Regions from separate parts of the Glutamicibacter sp. NPDC087583 genome, predicted to be linked through region 3. Evidence: predicted binding sites of a transcription regulator. Region 3 holds the regulator's gene; each other region holds the start of a gene.
What was found. Region 3 encodes LexA, which represses DNA repair genes until DNA is damaged. Its sites were predicted from a motif close to TCGAACANNTGTTCGA; they were not measured.
Positions count from the first base shown of each region.

Region 1: the regulator LexA is predicted to act here: its motif matches at 2,671-2,686, upstream of ruvA (Holliday junction branch migration protein RuvA).
Region 2: the regulator LexA is predicted to act here: its motif matches at 1,232-1,247, upstream of ACIOU9_RS12610 (DUF222 domain-containing protein).

Region 1 is NZ_JBIUWY010000001.1:945,989-951,078, reverse strand. It holds gene secD (protein translocase subunit SecD) at 1-309, opposite strand, end outside; gene yajC (preprotein translocase subunit YajC) at 370-780, opposite strand; gene ruvB (Holliday junction branch migration DNA helicase RuvB) at 968-2,017, opposite strand; gene ruvA (Holliday junction branch migration protein RuvA) at 2,044-2,661, opposite strand; gene ruvC (crossover junction endodeoxyribonuclease RuvC) at 2,770-3,369, opposite strand; gene ACIOU9_RS04510 (YebC/PmpR family DNA-binding transcriptional regulator) at 3,373-4,131, opposite strand; gene pdxT (pyridoxal 5'-phosphate synthase glutaminase subunit PdxT) at 4,135-4,746, opposite strand; gene ACIOU9_RS04500 (aldo/keto reductase) at 4,906-5,090, shown strand, end outside.
Region 2 is NZ_JBIUWY010000004.1:243,437-248,526, forward strand. It holds gene ACIOU9_RS12610 (DUF222 domain-containing protein) at 1-1,168, opposite strand, end outside; gene ACIOU9_RS12615 (hypothetical protein) at 1,313-1,813, opposite strand; gene ACIOU9_RS12620 (DUF1801 domain-containing protein) at 2,067-2,408, shown strand; gene ACIOU9_RS12625 (hypothetical protein) at 2,562-2,714, opposite strand; gene catA (catechol 1,2-dioxygenase) at 2,832-3,689, opposite strand; gene catC (muconolactone Delta-isomerase) at 3,883-4,161, opposite strand; gene ACIOU9_RS12640 (enolase C-terminal domain-like protein) at 4,173-5,090, opposite strand, start outside.
Region 3 is NZ_JBIUWY010000002.1:42,784-47,873, forward strand. It holds gene ACIOU9_RS06360 (histidinol-phosphate transaminase) at 1-47, opposite strand, end outside; gene ACIOU9_RS06365 (LysM peptidoglycan-binding domain-containing protein) at 129-482, opposite strand; gene lexA (transcriptional repressor LexA) at 741-1,460, shown strand; gene ACIOU9_RS06375 (glycoside hydrolase family 76 protein) at 1,517-2,596, opposite strand; gene ACIOU9_RS06380 (ATP-dependent DNA helicase) at 2,702-4,699, opposite strand; gene hflX (GTPase HflX) at 4,692-5,090, opposite strand, start outside.

The sequences.
Region 1 (5,090 bases), on a different contig from region 3:
CATCGAGACCACAACGTTGCGACCGGACTGGGTGGTGATTTCCGATTCGGTAACACCGGAACCGTCCACACGCTGGCGGATGATCTCAACCGCTTGGTCCAGTTGTTCTTGGTTGATTGCTTCGTCGCCCTGGACCCGAGGGGCCAGGATCATCTCGGTACCGCCTTCGAGGTCGAGGGCGAGCTTCGGTCCCCATCCGGTTTTACCGTTCGCTGCACCGGCTACCAACACGCCGGTTGCGATGATGAAGACGATCAGCAACCATAGCAACGCCTTGCGCGCCTGCTTAACAGGTCTGATTGATGACATCTATTGTGCTTTCTGGTTTGGGTGGCTTAGCCTTCAGGCCACCGCTATGCTGCCCGGGACTTAGGCGTTGCGCTCGTCCTTGCCCTCATCGTTCAGGCGACGCAGGGACTCTTCCGGGGTTTCGGTGGTGCTGGTGGATTCTGCAGCGCCGTCGGCCACGGCCGGGGTTGCTGCATCCTTGTCCAGGAAGGTGGCAATGGCCTGGCGGTGCAGGTTCAGCACTACGCCCGGCGCGACCTCGACCTGGACGCGATCCTCTGCGTCAACGCCGACGACGGTGCCGAAGATACCCGAGTTGGTCATCACCTTGGCGCCTGGCACGGTGTTGTTCTTCAGCTTCTCCTGCTGGGCGGACTGCTTCTTGCGGCCACGGAACATCATGAAGATCAGCACTGCGAACAGCGCGACCATCAGGATCAGCGAAGGGTTGAAGCCGCCACCAGCGGCCTGAGCGATTACGAGGGGATTCACGTATTTACCTGCTAACGAATTGTTGCGATTTGATCTGAAGTTCTGGGATGCTGTTGCGGCTATTTCTGGCGTAATACAGCAAAGACGCCCCACCTCGCCCCGAAACGGGCATAGGTCGGGCGTCTTTAGTCTAATGCGTCACGGTGAACCGGCAGACCATTTACGCGGGCAGTGAAGTAATGCTTGCCTAATCCTCATCGTTTTCATAGCTTTGCGCACTGGCGAAGATGGCATCCTTTGGCATCGCCAAGCCCAAATGCGCCCAGGCTCCGGGCATGGCAATACGACCGCGCGGGGTCCGGCCCATCAGCCCTTCACGCACCAGGTATGGCTCTGCGACAGTTTCGACGGTTTCGGTTTCTTCACCCACGGCGATGGCCAGGGTCGATAGCCCCACCGGTCCCCCGCCGAATTTGGTGCACAAGGCTTCGAGCACACCCCGGTCCAGGCGATCAAGGCCACGTGCATCGACCTCGTACATGTCCAAGGCGGCCTCGGCCGCTTGGGCATCGATCTCTTCGAGCTTATGCACCAGCGCCCAGTCACGCACGCGGCGCAGCAGGCGGTTGGCGATACGGGGCGTACCGCGGGAGCGTCCGGCGATCTCGGTGAACGCGGCCGAAGTGACGCTCAGATCAAGCATCATGGCCGAACGGCGCAAAACCAGTTCAAGCTCCTTGACCGCGTAGAACTCCAGATGGCCAGTGAAGCCGAAGCGGTCACGCAACGGGCCGGGCAATAGTCCGGCGCGCGTGGTTGCGCCAACGAGAGTGAAGGGCGGAAGCTCCAGTGGAATGGCCGTGGCGCCGGCGCCCTTTCCGACGATGATATCTACGCGGAAGTCTTCCATGGCCATGTAGAGCATTTCCTCGGCCGGCCGGGACATGCGGTGGATTTCATCGAGGAACAGCACCTCGCCTTCGGTCAGCGACGAGAGGATCGCGGCCAAGTCACCGGCATGCTGGATCGCTGGGCCGGAGGAAATGCGCAATGGCGCGTTCATCTCGGCGGCGATAATCATCGACAAGGTGGTCTTGCCCAGGCCCGGCGGGCCAGAGAGCAGAACGTGGTCCGCGGTGCGTTCGCGGATTTTCGCTGCTTCAAGCACCAGCGAGAGCTGCTGGCGCACTCGGGACTGGCCCACGAAGTCGTCGAGGTTCCGCGGGCGCAGGGCCGCTTCGATTACCCGTTCCTCGGGTTCGCTGCCGGCATTCGTGAGCCCGGTGGAGTCATTCATGATCAGTTGATCCTCTCGCAGACCGCTTAGGCGCGGGTTCCGCTGGACATGCTGCGCAGTGCAGCACGCAAGATTTCTGCGACGTTGCCGGTGGCAACGACATCTGGATCAGCCTTGGACAGCGATTTCAGGGTGCTGGTTGCATCCTTTTCGCTCCAGCCCAGGCCGGTCAGCGCCTCGATCACCTGCGGTTCCCAGACGCTCGCGTTGCCGCCGCCGGAAACCGGAGCCACTGGCGCGCCAGTCGGGATCAGCTTGCCGTTCAGTTCCAGCACGATGCGGCTCGCGCCCTTGGGGCCAATGCCCGATACCTTGGTGAAAGCGGCGGTGTCCTTGGTGTTCGCCGCGATGCGGACTTCCTCCGGAGAGTGCACCGCCAAGATGGCCAAGCCTGTGCGCGGCCCGATGCCCGATACGGAAACCAGGACCTCGAAGACATCGCGTTCCTCAGCGGTAGCGAAGCCGAAGAGGGTCATCGAATCCTCGCGGACCACCATGGAGGTGAATACCGTTGCCTCGCGTCCTGCCTGCAGGGTGGACAGCGTCCCGGGGGTGGCATTGACCAGCATCCCGAAGCCGTTAACGTCAATTACCGCGGTATTCAGGGCTACCGCCTGCACGGTGCCGGTCAATGAGCTGATCATGCCACTCCTTGGGATATATGTTCGATCGAACCCAGTTTATCGAAGATACCTACGAATATCGATCCGCCGCGTTCCCCGGTGGGTCGGGGCCGCTGCCGTGCTGGCCGGCTAGCGGCGCACTGCACGGCGCTTGGCCGACGCCTCGGCGGCAATCCACGCCTGCTGCGCACCGGTCAGCTGCGACGAACCACCGGCATTAGCCGCGGAGGCCGAGGCATTCGAGCCGGTGGCCGCACCGCGCCAGCCGTGGGTAATCGCCAAGGCCACCGCATCAGCGGCGTCGGCAGGCTTAGGCGGTTCATCGAGCCGGCAGATCTTGGCAACCATCTTGCCGATCGCCGCCTTGGTGGCCTGTCCCGAACCGGTAACCGCCGCCTTGACCTCGGTCGGCGTGTGCAGGGCCACGGGTATTCCGCGTCGCGCTGCCGCGGTGATGACAACGCCGGTGACCTGCGCGGTGCCGATGACCGTGGAGACGTTCGCCGATGCGAACACGCGTTCCAAGGCGAGCACATCGGGCTGATGCAGATCCAGCCATTCGTCGATGGCGTTGGCGATCTTCAAGAGCCGGGCATCGAGCGGAGTGCCCGGAGGGGTGCCGGCGACGGTGACGTCGACCAGCGAAACTTGCCTGTTTGCGGCGACGTCGACCACGGCAAGACCGCAACGGGTCAGGCCGGGATCGACGCCAACAACACGTAAGGCCAAGCCTTACTGCTCTTCGTCCAGCGCGGCGCGAACCTCGTCGGACAGATCAGCGTTGGTGTAGATGCCCTGGACATCATCCAGTTCTTCCAGCGCGTCGTAGAGCTTGAGGAACTTGCGAGCTCCTTCAACGTCCAGGTCGACCTTCATCGATGGAATGAATTCCATTTCGTCGGACTCGTAGGCGATGTCCGCTTCATCCAGCGCAGCGGCCACAGCGCGCAGGTCCGAAGGGTCGCAGACGATGGCGAAGTTCTCGTCCTCGTCCATGATCTCGTCGGCACCGGCGTCCAGCACGACCATCAGCAGGTCGTCTTCGGTCAGCTCGCCCTTGGGCAGGCGGACAACGCCCTGGCGGTTGAACAGGTAGGCGACCGAACCCGGGTCGGCGATGGTGCCGCCGTTGCGGGTGATGCCCACGCGCACCTCGGAGGCTGCACGGTTCTTGTTGTCGGTCAGGCACTCGATCAGCAGGGCCGAGCCCTGCGGGCCGCGTGCTTCATAGATGATCTCGGTGTAGTCGACGACCTCGCCGGTCAGGCCTGCGCCGCGCTTGACGGCGCGGTCGATGTTGTTGATCGGCACGGAGTTCTTCTTGGCCTTGCTGACAGCAAGTTCCAGTGCCGGGTTGCCGGCCATGTCGGCGCCGCCGGCACGGGCGGCAACTTCAATGCCCTTGATGAATTTTGCGAAGGCCTTGGCGCGCTTGGCGTCGATCGCGGCCTTCTTGTGCTTGGTAGTTGCCCATTTGGAGTGGCCTGACATGCTTTAAGCGTCTCCTCGCGTGAGATTGATGAAAAATTGGTGGATAGCGGTGCTGCCGGTGACTTCCGGGTGAAAGCTGGTTGCCAACAATTTTCCCTGGCGTACTGCAACAATTCTACCCTGTTCGTGATCCGTCCCCGCTTGAACGGTGCTGATCACTTGCACGTCCGGGCCAATTTGCACGGCTTCCGGTGCGCGGATGAACACCGCTTCGAGATTTTGCCCGTTGAAGTCCAGCTGGTGCTCGAATGAGTCGATCTGGCGCCCGAACGCGTTGCGCTTGACCGTCATGTCGATGCCGCCGAAGCTTTGCTGTACCGCGCCATCTCGCGAGATTGCAGGGTTCTCGATGCGATCGGCCAGCATGATCATTCCGGCGCAGGAGCCGTAGGCTGGCATGCCTGCTGCGATGCGCTCCTTGATGGGACCAGCTAGCCCGTAGTTGCGGGACAGCCGGTCAATCACCGAGGACTCGCCGCCGGGAATCACCAGCGCGTCAACCTGCTCCAAATCGACGACGGTGCGCACCATGTGCGTGCGCTGCCCGAGCCGTTCCAAAGAGGCCAGATGTTCGCGGAAATCCCCTTGCAGAGCGAGGACGCCTATTTTCGGCATGGTTCTAACCTTCATGGTGTTCAGTGGTTGGCAGCACGAAAAATGCGCCGAAATAACGTTAAACCCAGAGACGCCGTGCGCCTGTTTTGTTTCCCGGTGTGTCGCGGATTCTTCGACGCCGCCTCCCGGCAAGTGGTGGAACTTGGTAGGTTCAAGGACATGATTGCTGATATTTCTTCCCTCGAACTTGCCGGTGGCGTGAGCATGCCCTCGATCGGTTTGGGCACGTGGCCCATGCGTGGATACGAGGCGGCCGCAGCGGTGCTGTCCGCCCTCGACGTGGGCTACCGCCGCATTGATACAGCGGAGAACTACGAGAATGAGGACGCCGTGGGCAAGGCCCT
Region 2 (5,090 bases), on a different contig from region 3:
GCAGCAAATCGCGCAACCCCTGGGAAGGTCGATATTTCTTGGGCTCCACATCAATTGCGGCTCCCGTCCACGGGTCGGTCAGAACGCGCTGGAACGACGGAGCATCCGCGGCGATTTCCAACGCTACGCTGATTGGGATCGGCCCGTAACCTTCCAAATCAGCGAGGGCGCGAGCGGGATTCACGAGCATTTCAATGGCTGGGATCGTGATGGCAACCCGTGGCTTCAGCGGCATGCCTTCCATTCCGGGCCAGCCATGCAGATACACGTCCGCAAGCACATCGGCTTCAACCTGCGTTTGCGTGCGCAGATCCTTGGAATCAGTGATCTGGGCGGCTGCCTGCTTTATCGAGTTGCGAATCGAATGGATGACATCAGCGCGGTGATGCAGCTGCAAGGTAGCCATGCCATTCTCCTCATTCCACACCTTGAGATTACGGGCTGCGAATGCGTTCTTCTGCCGGTTCTCTGCCGAATTGGGATTCATCCGGTCGTGAAAGCGACGGGCCCGCTGGTAGACAGTCTCGTCGCAGGCTGTTCTTGCCAAAGGCAGCAAATTTTCCTCCATGCGGCCGACCTGCTCCGGGGAAAGGTCTTGCGAGTATTTGACGATATCGTGGGCGGCCTTAACGGTAATCTCACCTGCAGCGAGCGCGGCAAGGGTGGCTTTGCAGGCGTGGCGCAAGCCCTTGGCATGGAACATCCGCTTGCTGGCTTTACGGACGGATTCGCGCAATGCGACAGCTGACTCAGCTACGAAATTGGAGTTGATGACCTGCTCGCTGCCACGGTCTATGCCATAGTATTCGGCACTCTTGCTGGCTTCGGCTTCTTCGTCTGGGGTGTGGGCATGCTCGGTGGCAATCAGGTCATTGAAGGACGCGCTGACCTGCTCGACTCCGTCTGCCAGCAAAACGCAGATAGCGGCTTCAGCGCTGCTCATCAGGCGTTGGAGTTTCTTCAGGCGTTCCAATGCGTCTCCGGGCCCATCCACGGGGCCCGCATTGAATAGTTCGTCAGCAACCTGCTTGATGGGTCCGAAGAACAACTGGTGCTCGCGATGGGCGTCGAGTGCTGACGCTCTGTGCGACTCCATGCGGGTGCCCGGCGGGCGCAGTGGAAGGCGATGTTCATCGTCGTGATCGTCTAGATATGCGGGAATAGTCATAGTTAACGTTCGCGCAGATTATCGACAGTATCTTCTGGTTCGAAACCAATTGTGGATAAGTTCTAGAAAGTTTATACGAATGCGATTAAGCGTGATTCCGGCGCGAAAATGGCTAGATCAGGGAAGGCAGTAATGGGTGCCGTGCTAGTTGCTAGTTGGATGCAGGGGGCGCGGCGGGCGGGTGAAGGCAGTTCGGATGCCAAGGGCTGCCATGGCTGCGAGTATGGCAAAGGCGAGGACGCTGGCCATGTACAGGGGTGCGGCTAGATCCGCGGCGGCATCGGCGTTCCAATCGGCAAAGGTGTCGCCCACCGAGTTCATATTGGCGAAGGAAGCGAAGAAATAAGCCGGTGCGCCTAAGGCAATGATCAGGCTCCAAGCTCCGATAGCCGCCCAGGCGGGCAGCTTGCGTCCGGCGGAAACTACCGGAACGAGCCAAGAAATGGCGAGGGCGGTTCCAGTGGCTGCGAAGACCCACCCTCCAAGCGAGTCGTAATTCTGGTCCATTGAGGCCATCTCGGAAATGGTTTCATCGAGGGAGAGTCCACTTGCTGCGGTCACGGCCCAATTGTTCATGAGCAGTGAGCCGTAAGCCGCGTAAGCCACGATCATGGCGAACCCGGAGATGGCTAGAAGTTTACGCATGTCAGTAGCCTAACAGTGCACTAGTCAACTCGGTGGGATAACCAATACGCGTATGAGTTGGGCGTCCATGCTACTTCCTTGCACGATCAAGCTGTCCTGAGGCCAGCTGCCTGTATTCCAGTGCAAGAATCCGTGAATCAGATGCCCTTAGTCGGTAAGGTGGATTATGGGCCGATCGGGCGCCAAAAGCGATCGCGCGAGCGACATCACCCAGCGCCGCAATGCAGCGCCAGCCGTTAGAAGGAGACTAGGGATGATCTTCACCAAAAAAGGCGACGCCGCAGTTCTGGCCAAGCTCAGCACAGCTCCAGCACCCTATCGCGAGATTGCCGAACGGCTTCACGCCATAATCATGCAGAGCGCACCATCGCTGGAGCCGATCGTCCGCTGGGGACTTCCGTTCTACGTCCGGGATGGCAAAGACGTCTGCTACATCAAGCCTGACAAGGACTTCGTAGCTTTCGGTTTTGGAGAAGTCGTGAATCCAGCCTACGAGGAAGGCTCCCACATGCATCCAGTTGCATGGACTATCACCTCGCTGGATTCTGCAACGGAAGACAGGATCCGGGACCTGGTGAAGAAGGCCGCGGGCTGATCCCGAGCAAGCTAGCTGGCCGCAAGATGAACAGTGCGCCCGCTGCAGGCAGCCGCATTGCCTGGAGTCCGTCCTCAGGTGCGCCGAAGGTCCCGGCAGCGTCATTGCTGTCGGGACCTTCCGCTTCGCGTCGGTAGTACTGAGGGCAAAAGCCTAGGCGGCAAGCATCGAGATGCCGTGCTCCTCTTCTGGCATCCATCCGGTCCAGGCCCAGTGGTTCTGGGGTTCGCTGGTATCGGCAGCTCGGTGCGCGATGGATTGGGGTTGGAACTTCCCGGCTGGATCATCCAGTGTTGAAGCATTCATGCTGCGCTCCCATTGGATTGGCGGGTGTTCGCCCGTTCGTCGAGGTTCCGGGTACGGCAACGGCGGGGGTCCGGCCAATGCTGCCGGGACCCCCGCCGTGTTGAGGCGCGCTGGGGCTTACTTCACAGGGTCGAGCACGAAGTCGTAGGTGACCTGCTTGCCGTTGCCCGATGCTGCTGGGTGCACGTCGAGCATCAGTTCCGGCTTCACCGCGGTGGCGATGTCGTCGTCGTTGTGCGCATCGCCCGGGAAGTACAGCTGGGCGGTGAGCAACTCGTGGCCCTCGGCGGAGACCTTCAGGTGCAGGTGCGCTGGGCGCCACGCGTGCCAGCCGGCGGCGGCGATCAGCTGGCCGCAGGCGCCGTCGGTCGGGATCTGGTACGGGGCTGGCTGCATGGTGTTGATCTGGAAGTTGCCTTCCTCGTCAGCAATGAAGGTGCCGCGCAGGTTCCACTCGGGGATGCCAGGGGCGAACTGCGAGTAGAAGCCCTCTTCGTCTGCGTGCCACAGCTCGATCTTGGCGTTCTTCAGCGCCGAGCCGTCGGTGGAGCGGACCTGGCCCTGGAAGAGCAGGTTGGTGCCCTTCTCGTCCTCGCGCATCGAGATGGTGGCAGGGGTGTTCTGCGAAGGCGCTTCGGGCACGTAGTAAGGGCCTTCGATCGAGCCCTTGTTGCCTTCGCGGTGGTCGGTGGCGACCTCTTCCACCGAGTGCTCCAGCCACACGTCCAGGAACAATGGCCATTCGCCGTCGTCGCCAACCTTGATCAACCATGCCTTCAGGGCATTGAACTCGTCGTAGCTCACGCGCTCTTCGAGGATGATGTCGTTGGCGGCCTTGACGAGCTTGGAAGCAAGCATGTTCACGCGCTCGGTGGAGGTCGCGATGCTGCCGAGCTTGCCGGAGTTGCGGAAGCTGTCGGTGGCGGCGTTGCCGGACTTGGCTGCAGTTGCGTCTGCTGGAGTTTCAGTGGTCATGGTGACTCCCCTAAATTATGTGGTGTGGCGGATGCGGATCCATACTGTGACCCCCATCATCCCGGGTGATTGATATTCAATGTAGTGCAGCGTCTATGCCAAGTGAAATACTCATTTGGCGGCCATTGGAACGTTTTGAATATCAATGCTTGTGGGCTGGGACACGGAGGGAATCCGTCGGCCCGGAAAAGTCCTAGGCCAGCGAATTCGGATGCTTGGCCAGCGCGGTGACCTTGATCTTCATGTACGGGTACATCGGGAAGCCGCTGAGGATTTCGTGCAGTTCGTCGTTGGATTCGACGTTGTACAGCGAGTGGTTCGCGTACTCGCCGACCACGCGCCAGATGCCCTGCATCTTGCCGCTGCGCTGCAGGCTTGCGGAGTACTCCTTTTCCCGGGCCTGGAAGTCAGCGACTTGCTCATTGGTCAGGTGGTCCGGGAAAACAACGTCCATACGGGCGAGGAACAACATGGGGATCTCCTTTAGTTCGAGGTGGAAGGCACGTGGTCCTGGCGGTAGCGCGCCAGCTTGGATTCGTCGATGGCGGCGCCCACGCCGGGCACGGTGCGCACCGGAATGCGGCCGTTGACGATCTGCAGCGGCTCGGCGAGCAGGTCATCGGCCATGTCCAGGAAATTGGACAGTTCGCCGGCGCGGCGGCTGGTGGCTTCGAAGGCCGCGCCGAAGGTCACCGTGGCCAGCGAGCCGACCTGGGTGTCGATCTGGTTGCCCATGGTGACATCCACGCCCAGTCCGGTGCACAGGCCCAGGATTTCGGTGGCTTCGGTGAAGCCCGAGCGGGCGGTCTTGATGCAGATTGCGTTCGCGCCGCCGGAGAGCAGTTCGCGCGAGGCATCGCCCGCGGTGGGCGCGGACTCGTCGGCGACGATGGGGATCGGGGAGCGTTCGACCAGGCGGCGTCGGCTCATCGCTTCCTTGGCATCGCACGGCTCTTCGAGCATGGTCAGGCCAAGGCCCTCGGTCTGGCGCAGCACCTCCATGGACTCGTTCGCGCTCCAGCCGCGGTTGGCGTCCAGGTAGAGCTCCACGTCCTCGCCCAGCCCTTCGCGCAGCACGCGGCAGGCCTCGATGTCCAGGGCGAGCGGGCGGCGGCCGACCTTGAGCTTGAAGGTGGTGATGCCGTACTGCTCGCCGAAGCGCAGGGCCTCGTCGAGCAGCGCCTGGGCGGGCTTGAAGCCGAGCATGTGGCTCACGCGCATCGAGTCGGTGAAGCCGCCAAGCAGCTTGTGCACCGGCGTGCCCAGCGCCTGGCCGATGGCGTCCCAGACGGCGATGTCGATCGCGCCCTTGGCCACCTGGTTGTGGATGGTCCTATCCAGCACCTGGCGGATCTTGGCGCGGTCCATGATCTCCAGGCCGATCAGCTGCGGGGCGAAGAC
Region 3 (5,090 bases):
TTCTCACGCAAGGGCAGCTGACTCAAAAGTTCACTGCGGTCATTCACGCATCAAGTCTACGTGCGCAGCGCGCCTGCCGGTGAATCCGCTACAGCCACAGGTAACAAACTCGAAGCAGGCTGGGGAAGCTAGCCGGCAAGGACCGGAATCGACAAGGTTTCGCCAACCTGGATTTCGCTGCCGGTCAGGGCATTGAGTTCGGCGATGTGGCCCACTGCCGAGGTCACGTCGTAACCGGTGGCGTAATCCCGGGCCAGGCTCCACAGCGTATCCCCTGGAATAACGGTGACATCAACGGTTCCGACTCCAACAGGAGTATCGGCTGCGGCATGCGCGTCAGAGGCAAACATGGAGATGAAGAAAGCTGCGGCGATGGTGAGTGCGAAAATGGGCATACCCACAAGCACGGCCCATCCGCGACGGTTGATGCGGATCTTCAGTGGTGCCTGGGTCTGATTTGAGTCAAGTGCGACGGTTGCCATGACTTTGTCTCCTCAAGAAATTCAAGTGATGCGAATTTGTATTCGAAAGCGTAGATTCGAAAACTTGTTCGAACCTCGTATATCTGTTCTAACAGAGGTTTGCGGAACTTGTCCAGAAGTTTTCGAACAAATCTTTGAAAGAAGCTCGCTTATCTACTAAGATTTCGAAGTAGACGAGCAATGAAAACATCTCACCATCTAGCGCCGACAGTTTGGACTTACGAACTTTCGAATGATTGCTAGGGAAGGCAAAATCTCATGTCAGCTTCACAACGCACTCCCCGATCGAATGCACGTTCGCTGACGATTCGCCAAAAGAAGATCCTGGAGACGATCCAGCGGTCAATCGGCAAGAACGGTTATCCACCATCGATGCGTGAGATTGGTGACGCAGTAGGGCTCAAGAGCCTTTCGAGCGTCACCCACCAGCTGAGCCAGCTGGAAAAGCTCGGCTATATCCGTCGAGATCCACGCCGTCCGCGCGCAATGGAAATCCTGCTGCCTCTGCAGCTGGCCGAAGACGCCGAGAAGGCCGAAGTTTCGAAGCCGGTCGAGCCAGATGCCAGCGAAGACGCCAAGATCATTGAATTGAGCACTTCCGCTGACACCACCATGGTTCCCCTGGTTGGCCGTATCGCTGCCGGCGGTCCGATCCTTGCCGAACAGTCCGTCGAAGATGTTTTCTCGTTGCCTCGTCAGCTCGTAGGCCACGGCGAACTGTTCATGCTCAAGGTTTCCGGCGATTCAATGGTTGACGCTGCGATTTGCGATGGCGACTGGGTAGTTGTCCGCCGCCAGCAGACGGCGGACAACGGCGACATCGTAGCTGCCCTGCTCGATGAAGAAGCCACGGTAAAGACTTTCCGGCAGCGTGACGGGCATACCTGGCTGCTTCCGCAGAACTCGCGCTACGAACCAATTTTGGGTGATGCCGCAACGATCATGGGACGCGTCGTCTCGGTGATGCGCTCGCTCTAGAATACGTACGGTCATTGCGCTGGTGCTTGGCACCAGCGCAATTCTCGTTTAACCCGCTATTGGCCGGCGTTCAACTCGAATTGAGCGGCCGCCGAGAAGATCATCCAGCGTTGGATTGCCGCCGAAAGCCGGCGTGGTTCCTGGTCAGCCAGATGGCGCGCCGTTGCCATGACCAGCCTCCTGGCCTGCTCCCGGCTCCGGGCTTCCAAGCGGCCATCATTACCGGCGAGGGCCAGATATCGGCAGAGTATCCCCGCGAACAGGTTGCCGTCTCCCCCGCTGTTGAACGAGAGGACCCCGGCAGCAGTTGACAGCGATTTCGTGGTGGCATCGATCAGTACTTTAGCGTGAGCCAGATCAGCAGGCTCGCCAAGCTCAAGCAATGCCCCGAGCACCAGGCCCTGGTTATAGGTGTAGACCGCTGGTTCCACGGCGTGTCCCTGCGTGGTCAACCGAAGTCCGTCCAGATACAGTCCTCGCTCCACGCTGAACAGATTCTTTTCCAGCCACTGGAGAAGCTCTCGCGCGGTCTCTTTCTCCCCGGTACGGGCAAAGAACAGTGCCGCCGGCGCGTTGGCTGGCGTGTTCTTGAAATCCCGCTTTCTGGACCAGTACAGGCCGCCGTCCAGCACCCCATCCATGCCGGCATGGAGCTGCCGTCCCAGCGTCCGAACTGCCGCCTCGGCAGGACGGCTCCTGTGTCCCGTCACCAGCTGCGTGAACTCTGACAGGCGGCCGCTGGCCAGGGCAAGCCAAGCCATGTCGTCGAAGAAGTAGTTGGGCAAGATCCCGAAGTTTCGAATTCGAATGCCGCGCAATAGGCCGTTGGCCCGGGCAAGCGCTTCGCGCGCCCGGTGTTCGTTGCCTTCGTCCCAGTACGATCGGCCCTCATCGATGATGGCATCCAGATAGTGCGCCTGCCACCAATAGTTCCACTCCGCAAGCGGGTGCGCGAAACCATTGAGATTGCTGAGCATGCTTCCGTCGCGCAACCGATGCGCTTTGCTGTAGCTCTGTCCAATCCACGTTCCGGGCAACCCCATGAGGCGATGCCCGAACCGCTGGTGGGTGTCGATCGCGGCTTGGTGCGCCAATTCCTGCATGGACTCCATGGTGCCTTCCGATTCGAGCTTCATCAGTTCTTGTCACAGACCTTAGTGCATCTGGAAGCATCATGCTGGTACCGGTTAAAGAACTTGAGCTGTCCCGAAGGACAGCTCAAGTTCATATTCTGGCCGCGGCTATTTCCCGCCCGGGTTCAATCGCTTGAGAACACCAGTGATGACCTTCTTATCGACAGTCGGCCACATCGGCGGCAGGGTAGCTTTCAAGAAGCTGCCGTACCGCGCCGTGGCCATGCGCGAATCAAGGATCGCCACAACGCCCTTATCCCCGACCGAACGAATCAAGCGCCCAGCACCCTGGGCCAGGCGAATCGCCGCATGGGTGGCGGCAACCTGCATGAAGCCATTTCCGCCATGCTTGGCCACGTCCTCGGAACGGGCCTTGGAGATAGGATCATCCGGGCGCGGGAAAGGAATCTTGTCGATGATGACCAGCCGGCAAGAATCGCCTGGCACGTCCACGCCCTGCCACAAGGTCATGGTTCCAAACAGGCAGGTGTCGCGTTCGCTGCTGAACTGTTCGACCAGCGACTTCATGCTGGCTTCACCCTGGCACAAGATTTCCACGTCCAGGCGCTCGCGCAAGATGCTTGCCGCTTCCTCGGCGGAACGCTTGGAAGTGAACAGCGCCAAGGCGCCGCCACCGGAGGCCTTGATGAGATCTTCGATCTCATCCAGCGTCTCCGCCGCCAGTTGGCGTCCTGGCTTGGGCAGGTGCTTGGCCACGTAGAGGATGCCCTGCTTGGGGTAATCGAAAGGGCTGCCAACATCTACGCCGGTCCATGATGGAGCGCCGGCGCCCATCAGGCCCAAGGAGCCTGCTACCGAGTCGAACTGCGAGCCAATGGCCAAGGTGGCGCTGGTCAATACGACCGTGCGCCCGTCGAAGAGGCCCTCGCGCAACTTGCCGGCCACCGACAACGGTGCCACGTTCAAGGTTGCAGGCTGGCTCTCATCGGCCTCGACGTAGCCCCGGCCTTCGACAAACTCCCGCGGACGGGTGGTGTACAGGACCTCGCGGCGTTCTTCGGATTCGAGCATGCGAATCGCATCATCCATCACTGCCTGCAGCTGGGAGCGGGCAGTCTGGCGGCCGCCATCGGCCGGTGCATTGGCTTCGGGCTTGGACAGCGCCAGAGCCAGCCGGGCCTGCTCCACGATGTCGTTCAGGGCAATGCCCATGTCTTCGCGCAGACCATGTTCCAGCAAGCCTGTCGGCAACCCGGTCAACGACTTTTCCAGGCGGTTTGCGGCCTTGACCATCTCATCCGCATTGATACCGCAATGGCGCTTGGCACCGCCAGCGGCGGTAAGAACCATGCGCGAGGAGAGCGCGCCCGAAACCGAGCTGGTCACGCGATCTTGCAGTTCGTGGGCCTCATCGATGATCGCGACTTCGAAGTCCGGGAGAACCGAAAGCCCCTCGAAGGCCGAAACCGCCAGCAACGCATGGTTCGTAATGACCACGTCGGACTCGGCGGCACGGGCACGCGCCATTTCCGAGAAGCATTCGTCCGCCATCGGGCACTTCTGCGAGCCGAGGCACTCCATGGCCGAAACCGAGACCTGCTTCCAAGCCTTGTCACTAACCCCGGGCACCAGTTCATCGCGGTCACCCGTGTCGGTCTCTTCGGCCCATTCACGCAGTTTCATTACTTCGCTAGCCAGCGGCGAGTAAGTGGTGCCGGCAGGTATTGCCGGCTCGTCCATGGAAAAAAGAGTGCCTTCGTCATCCGGGTATCCGCCGCCGAGCTTGTACTGGCACAGGTAGTTCGAGCGCCCCTTGAGCAGCGCGACATCCATCGGGCGCGAGAGCTTGCCCTTGAGCGAGTCGAGTAATCGCGGTACGTCACGGCCGACAATCTGCGATTGCAGCGCCAATGTCGCGGTGGAGACGATCACTGGCTTGGCGCTGGTTTGCGCGTGGGCCAGTGCCGGAATCAGGTAGCCCATGGACTTGCCCGTTCCGGTACCGGCCTGCACCAGCAAATGCTTTTCGTCTTCCAACGCGCTGACCACGTGCTTGACCATTTCCTGCTGGCCGGTGCGCATGGCGCCGCCCATGGAAGTGACCGCGGCCTCCAGGAGCCCCAGGGCCTGCTCTTGCTTATCCATGAAGGTTGAAGGTCTCCAACTCTGCAGCAAAGGAATCGCGCACCTTGACGATCAGCCGGGTGCCCTCCTCCAGGTGTTCGCTTTCCAGGATCTCGGATTCGCTCTGGTGCAGCTTGGCGATCAAATCCCCCCGGTTGTAGGGAATGAGTACCTCAAGCTGAACTCCGGGGCGTGGAATCGAGGAACTGATCTTTTCCAGCAGCTCCTGGATGCCTTCACCAGTATGCGCAGAGACAACCACAGTGTTGGATTCCTTGTTGCGGATGCGTTCGATAACGAACGGATCAGCCACATCAGCCTTATTCACCACGATGATCTCTGGGATGTTCAACGCGTCGACTTCGCCGAGCACGGTGCGCACGGCCTGGATCTGCCCTTCGGGATCCGGATG